2 regions of the Streptomyces sp. NPDC014894 genome follow, and region 2 is predicted to be linked to the other one. Evidence: riboswitches for the same ligand, from Rfam matches in the RefSeq annotation. Region 2 holds a riboswitch; the other holds the start of a gene.
The links. A riboswitch is a leader RNA that binds a small molecule or an ion and turns the genes downstream of it on or off. The one in region 2 is predicted to bind guanidine.

Region 1: it holds a riboswitch for guanidine, as region 2 does, so the genes downstream of both, ACF089_RS08545 (DMT family transporter) here and ACF089_RS07835 (DMT family transporter) in region 2, are expected to answer to the same signal.

The regions. Positions count from the first base shown of each region.
Region 1 covers NZ_JBIBWD010000003.1:127,955-131,340, forward strand. Annotated here, with positions in the region: gene bcp (thioredoxin-dependent thiol peroxidase) at 1-307, opposite strand, end outside; gene ACF089_RS08535 (DUF3618 domain-containing protein) at 464-784, shown strand; gene ACF089_RS08540 (GroES family chaperonin) at 966-1,322, shown strand; guanidine-III (ykkC-III) riboswitch at 1,464-1,539, shown strand; gene ACF089_RS08545 (DMT family transporter) at 1,572-1,892, shown strand; gene ACF089_RS08550 (transglycosylase domain-containing protein) at 1,967-3,386, opposite strand, start outside.
Region 2 covers NZ_JBIBWD010000002.1:883,243-886,628, reverse strand. Annotated here, with positions in the region: gene ACF089_RS07850 (endonuclease/exonuclease/phosphatase family protein) at 1-187, shown strand, start outside; gene ACF089_RS07845 (hypothetical protein) at 365-670, opposite strand; gene ACF089_RS07840 (hypothetical protein) at 667-1,071, opposite strand; guanidine-III (ykkC-III) riboswitch at 1,247-1,311, shown strand; gene ACF089_RS07835 (DMT family transporter) at 1,331-1,645, shown strand; gene ACF089_RS07830 (DMT family transporter) at 1,645-2,013, shown strand; gene ACF089_RS07825 (CGNR zinc finger domain-containing protein) at 2,287-2,883, opposite strand; gene ACF089_RS07820 (MBL fold metallo-hydrolase) at 2,975-3,386, shown strand, end outside.

The sequences.
Region 1 (3,386 bases), on a different contig from region 2:
CCGTCAGCGTCTCCTTCGAGGGATCGCCGACCAGGGTGACCTCGAGGCTCTCCTGCTCACGGAACTTGGCCAGCTTCTCCGGCTTGTCGGGGGAGACGCCGATGACGTCGTAGCTGGCGTCCGCGAGCAGCTGGAGGTTGTCGGTGAAGTCGCAGGCCTGCTTGGTGCAGCCGGGGGTGAGGGCGGCCGGGTAGAAGTAGACGATGACCTTCCGGCCCCGGTAGGAGGCGAGCGACACCTCCTTGCCGTCCGCGTCGGGCAGGGTGAATGCGGGGGCGGTGTCGCCGGGCTGGAGTCGCTCGCTCATGGTTCTCCTCGTGGGGCCGGGCCGGATCGCGCCGGCGGGACAAGCCGTGCGGGTGTACGCCGCCGAGCGTAATAGGGGTGCCGTGGGGTGCGTGCGCGCCCGAGCTGACAGACTGTCGATGAGGAAGTACCGGATCACGACCACGGAGGCAGCGCGGTGTCGGACGCGAGGACCCCTGCGCAGATCGAGGCGGACATCGTCCGCCGGCGCGAGCAGCTTGCCGAGACGCTCGATGAGATCGGGGTGCGGGTGCATCCCAAGACCGTCATCGGCGACGCGAGGGCGAAGGTCGCCGAGACGGTGGACCACACCACGGGCCGTGCCTTCGCCGCGGTGAACCGCACGGTGACGGGTGTGCGGTCGAGGTTCGTCTCCGAGGACGGCACGCCCCGTCTGGAGCGGGTGGTTCCGGTGGCCCTGGTGGTCGTCGGGCTGGTGGGGCTGCTCGCCGTCTCCTCCCGCCGCGGCAGGTCCTGAGCGACCGCCGGGTCCGGCCCGGCCGGGCCCCGGGCCGGTCCTGAACGGGCCGTGCGCACCGGGCCCGCGCGCCGCGCGCCGTACGGACACCGGCCGTCCGTGCCCGCCGCGCGCCGTACGGACACCGGGCCGTCCCACCCCGAGCACCGATGGAACGCCCGGGGGCGGGTAAGTTCGACGCGTGAGCGCCAACAGTCATGAGCAGAGCACCCAGCACGACAAGCTCCCCATCCGGATGCTGCACGACCGTGTGCTGGTGCGGACCGACATCCCGGAGGGCGAGCGGCGTTCCAGCGGGGGCATCGTCATCCCGGCGACCGCCGCTGTGGGCCGCCGGCTGGCCTGGGCCGAGGTCGTCGCCGTGGGTCAGAACGTGCGGACCGTGGAGCCGGGCGACCGGGTGCTGTACGACCCCGAGGACCGTGCCGAGGTCGAGGTGCGCGGGGTGGCGTACGTCCTGATGCGCGAGCGCGATCTGCACGCGGTGGCCGCCGACCGCTTCCAGGGCTCCGAGGACTCCACGGGCCTCTATCTCTGAGGCTCCGGGCTCCGCCCCGCCGGAGCCCGGAAGACCGGAGCCCGGAAGACCGGAGCCCGGAGCCCGGAGGCCCGGAGGCCCGGAACCCGGCCGTCCCCGGGCCCTGCCCGGACCACCCCCTGGTGATCGCCCTCACCACCCCCGCCCCCCGTTTTTGCTACGGTGGGGACACCCCGACGAGACGCGCCGTACCGGGCTTCCGTAAAGACGACGCACCCTGTCGAAGCAGTGCGTCTCGGAGGTGCCGTCATGGCCTGGGTTCTGTTGATCGTCGCCGGTGTGCTGGAAATCGGCTGGTCGATCGGTATGAAGTTCACCGACGGGTTCACCAAGCTGTGGCCCAGTGTGTTCACCGGCGCCGGGATCGTCGCGAGCATGGTCCTGCTGGCGCAGGCCGCCAAGACGCTGCCGATCGGCACCGCGTACGGCGTCTGGGTCGGCATCGGAGCCGCCGGTGCGGCGATCGTCGGCATGGTGGCGCTGAACGAGCCGGTGACGGCGGCGCGGATCTTCTTCGTCTCGCTGCTGCTGGTCGCGGTGGTCGGCCTCAAGGCCACCTCCGGTCACTGACCGGCCCGGCTCCCGCCGCCCCCCCCTGTGCTCCCGCGGTGTTCCGCTGACGGCCCGCACCGGCCGTCAGCGGTTCATCGTGGGGTGGTGACCTGCGGCGACACCTCGGTGCTCAGCGGCGCGGCCGGCCCGTCCAGGACGCCGCCGCCGATTCCGCCGCCCACGGTCCCTGCCCCGCCGACGCCCCCGTCCGGCGGGCCGCCGTCGGGGAAGCCCTCGCCCGGATCCGCGCCGTCGCCGCCTCCGGAGGGCGGACCCGGATCCGTGCCGTCGCCGCCCGTCGCCGCCCCGCCGTCCGCGGGCGGCGGGCTGCCCGCCGGGTCCGGTCCGGGCGGCGGGGACGGGGGCGGCGGGCTCGGCGCGGTGCTCGGCAGCCCCGGGGCGGTCCGCGAGGCCGGGCCGCCGGGGCTCTCGGACCGGGCGGACGACGGCTCCTCCCGTGCGCCGGGCGCCGCCGCCCACAGTTCGAACTCCTCGATCTCCTCGCCCTCCAGGGCCGCGCCGGTGTACTGGCCCCAGATCCGGGCGGGCGCCCCGCCGCCGTTGATCCGCGGCAGCCCCAGCGCCCCGTACAGCGGCTTCTGAGCCCCGCTCGACGGGTCCTGCCCCATCACCGCGACCACGGTCGCCAGCTCCGGGGTGTATCCGGCGAACCAGGCCGCCCGGTCCTCCTCCGCGGTGCCCGTCTTGCCCGCCGAGGGCCGCCCGGCCGACTGCGCCGCCGTGCCGGTGCCGCCGTCGACGACGCTCTGGAGCACGGCCGTCGTGGTGTCGGCGGCCTCCCGGCTGATGGCCCGGCGGCTCTTGCGGCCGGGCAGCGGCACCTCCTCGCCGTCCTTGGTGACCTTGGCGACGATCGTGTACGTACCGTGCCTGCCGTGGTCGGCGAGGGTCGCGTACGCCTCCGTCATGTCCAGCACGCTCGCCGTGGCGGGGCCGAGCGCGATCGACGGGGAGGCGGTCAGATCGGGGGTGCTCGCCGGGATCCCGAGATCGATCGCGGTCTGCCGGACCCGCGCGGGGCCCACGTCCATGGCCATCTGCGCGTACACCGAGTTCACCGACTTGTCGGTGGCCTGGGTGACGGTGATCGGTCCGTAGGAGTGCCCGTCCTCGTTCTCGGGGGAGTACGGCCGGCCGCTCCAGCCCTGGACGGTGCGCCGGTCGGCGCCGTCGTAGACGGTGTCGGGGGTGATCGGTCGGCCGTCCTGGGTACGGGAGCGGTGCTCGATCGCGGCGGCGAGGACGAAGGGTTTGAAGGCGGAGCCGACCTGGTAGTCGCGGCGGGTGGCGTTGTTGACGTACTGCCGCGTGTAGTCGACGCCGCCGTACAGGGCGACGACCCGCCCGGTCGCCGGGTCGATGGACGCGCCGCCGACCCGGACATTGCGGTCGGCCCTGCGCTCGGGGTCCAGCTGGGACGTCACCTGGTCGTCCACCGCGCGGACGAGCGCGTTCTGCTTGGCGCGCTCCAGGGTGGTGGTGATCCGGTAG
Region 2 (3,386 bases):
CGGCAACGGCTGGCAGATCTACACCGCCCTGCTCGCTCCCGGCGACTTCACCGGCGACCAGAAAACCGACCTCATCGGCCGCGACAACGCGGGCGACCTCTGGCTCTACCGAGGCGACGGCCAAGGCTCCTACACCCCCCGCACCAAAATCGGCAACGGATACCCCGCCGGAGAACTGCTCTTCTGACGGATCGGCGTCCCCGTCCCGCGCCGGGAACACGGCGCGGGGCGGGGGCGTCCCGCGATCGGCCGTACGCGTTACGGCTGCGGCCCGTCGTCCGGTTCGGGCCGCAGCCGGTACGGTCGGCCGCCGGGCGCCCCCGCAGCGGGGCCGCGCGACGGTACGGCCTCGACTCCGCCTCGCCTAGTTCCGGAACCGCTCCAACGGCGTGCGCCGACCGGCCCGGAAGTGGGTCAGGGCGGCGCCGATGTCGAGCGCCGAGCCGAAGAAGAGCACCGACCGGTCGGCTGCCACGAGGACCGTTCCGCCGCCGCGTGCTCGGTGCACGACGGCCACCGCCCCGTCCTCGGGCAGCAGCACGTGACCGAGGTCGGCGTCCGGAGCGACGCGACGGTACAGCGCACCGCCGAACTCGATGAGGCGACGCTGCTCGGGCGTGGGGTCCGGCCCGCGGGACGCCGACGTCTCTCCCCCACCGGCTTCCTTCACACCGCCGTCCCGTCCCCGTCGTGGACCGCCGCGAGGTCCGCGATCAGGTCCGCGTCGCGTATTCCGGGCAGGCTGTACCCCTCCGCCTCGTCCCAGGGGACGTCGAGGTCGTCCAGGTGCACACGCCACTCGGCGTCGGGAACGGCCCGGCGCAACGCCGACACGGAGTCCAGCAGATGGGCCGTCACCGGCAGCAGACGGGCGGGGTCGAAGGGCATCTTCGTGGACCCGGCGATGACCTCCCGCGGTTCGTCCTCGGCCTGGTCGTACACGTACAGGCCTTCCTCGTCGTCGTACGGGAAGGTCGCCGTGCGCGCGGCGACGACGCGCCTGACGGAGGCCGACTCCGCCTCGGTCAGGGGTGTCGCGCGGTGTGCCGTGTAGTAGAGAGAGACGCTCATGACGAAAGCGTAGGACCCGGGTCTGACAACGCGGGCCGGACGCCGGGGCGCTCCCCCCGCAGGCGCGGGTGCGGGCCGACTCCCGGATCGGCGGGGCGTCCGCGGGGACCGCCGTGACCTGGGCCACTCTCCGCGAACGGAGCGCGAGATCATCACTCCGCTGTGCTATACAAGAACCGAGGCCCGTACAGGGCCTGCGGACGACGGATCAGTACCCGCTCAGCGACAAGACTGGCCATATCAGGAGGTCAGTTCCGCCATGGCGTGGTTCATTCTCGTCGTATCAGGAGTGCTGGAGGCCGTATGGGCCACCGCACTGTCAGCTTCCAAGAACTTCAAGCGCCCCATCCCGACCGTCGTCTTCGGCGTCGCCCTCGCGGCGAGCATGACCGGTCTGGCATTCGCCATGAAGAGCCTGCCCACGGGAACCGCGTACGCGGTCTGGGTCGGCATCGGCGCGGTGCTCACCGCCGTCTGGGCCATGGCGACCGGCCAGGAGCGCGTCTCCACCGGGCGCGTGATCCTGCTGGTGGGTCTCGTCGGTTGTGTCGTCGGACTGAAGGCGGTCAGCTGATGCCTTGGGCGATTCTTCTCATCAGTGCCGTGTTCGAGGCCGTCTGGGCCACGGCCCTCGGTCTCTCCGACGGGCTGAGCAAGACCGGTCCCACCGTCGTCTTCTTCGTCGGGCTGGCGCTCAGCATGGCGGGTCTGGGCTACGCGATGATCCGGATCCCGATCAGCGTGGCCTACTCGGTCTGGATCGGCATCGGGGCGGCCCTGACGGTCATCTACGCCATGCTCACGGGCGAGGAGCCCGCTTCCGTGCTCAAGGGCGTGTTCCTCGGCGGGATCATCCTGTGCGTCATCGGCCTGAAGTTCGTCAAGACCAAGCCGGGGCCGAAGGCCGAGCAGCAGCTGCCGGAGGCGCAGAGCCCGCGGTGACCTCGGCCGGAGACCCCGGCGCGAGACCTCGGCGGGATGCGAGGCCGAGGTCTCCGCTCCGGTGTCAGCCGGACACGAGGACACCGCGATACCGCACCGCGCAGAGCCCGCCGGGCCGACCTTTCCAGGTCGGCCCGGCGGGCTCTTCCGCGTTCCGGAGCCGGGAGGCCCCGGCGCCGTCGAAACGGACGGACGCCTCGGTCCTGGCCGGCGGCGGGGCCGGGGACGGAGCGCCGCCGCCGGGATCGCCGGGCCGCCCGGGCGGGGCGCAGGTCAGTCCGCCGCGGGGCGCGTCCGGCGGGCGTAGGCGCGGGCCGCTCGGGCGCGGTCGCCGCAGCGGGTGGAGCACCAGTGGCGGCGGCCGTGCCGGAGGAGGTAGCGGTCGCAGGGGCTGGAGCCGCAGGCGGTGAGACGTTCGGCGTCCGGGCCGGTCAGCAGGTCGGCGGCGCCGGCGGCGAGGACGGCGAGGGCGTGCTCGACGATCTGGGTGACGGGGTGGGACGCCTCGCGGTACAGGCCGCGGGCGGGGTCCCAGTGGAGCAGGGAGGCGGCGGGGGCCCGGGTGAGCGCGGCGTTCACTGCGGTCAGCGCGTCGGCCGGGGCCGGCAGCCCCGCGACATGGGCGGCGAGCAGGGCGCGCACGTGGTCGCGGAGGGAGCGCAGCCGGGTGGCGCACATGTCCAGCAGCCCGGTGTCCGCCGGGGCGAGGCCGCGGTCGGCCAGCCACCGTTCGGCTCCGCCGGGCGTGCCGAGCAGGTCGCTGCGGTGACCGCCGGGGAGGGCGACGGCGCTGTTGGCCAGGTCGAGGGCGAGGTACTGCTCGGCGCCCGGCGCCGGGTGCAGCGATTCGGCGGTCACGGTCTCCTTCATATTTCTCATGGTACGGCTTGCTTGTATACGTGAGAAACGCTTACGGTGACTCACGAATAAGCGACCCTCTATCCGTGAGGTTTTGTTGTTCATGTCTGCCACCAGCCCTTCGGGCGAGCAGTTCCCCATCCGCGTGTTCGGCGGCCCGACCGCTCTCTTCGACTACGGCGGCCTGCGGTTTCTGACCGACCCGACCTTCGACGCCCCCGGCGACCACCGGACGCCCGGCGGCCCCCTCCTGACCAAGACCGCGCCCTCCTCCGGCAGCCCCGCCGACCTCGGCCGTGTCGACGTGGTCCTGCTCTCCCACGACGAGCACGCCGACAATCTCGACACCTCCGGCCGGGCCCTGCTGGCCGGAATACCGCTCACCCTCACCACCCCCGGCGGCGGTCGGCGTCTGGGCGGCCGCGCCAAGGGGCTGGCCGACTGGGAGTCCGTGGAGCTGGACCGCCCCGGCGGCGGCTCCGTCACGGTGACCGGCGTACCCGCCCTGCACGGTC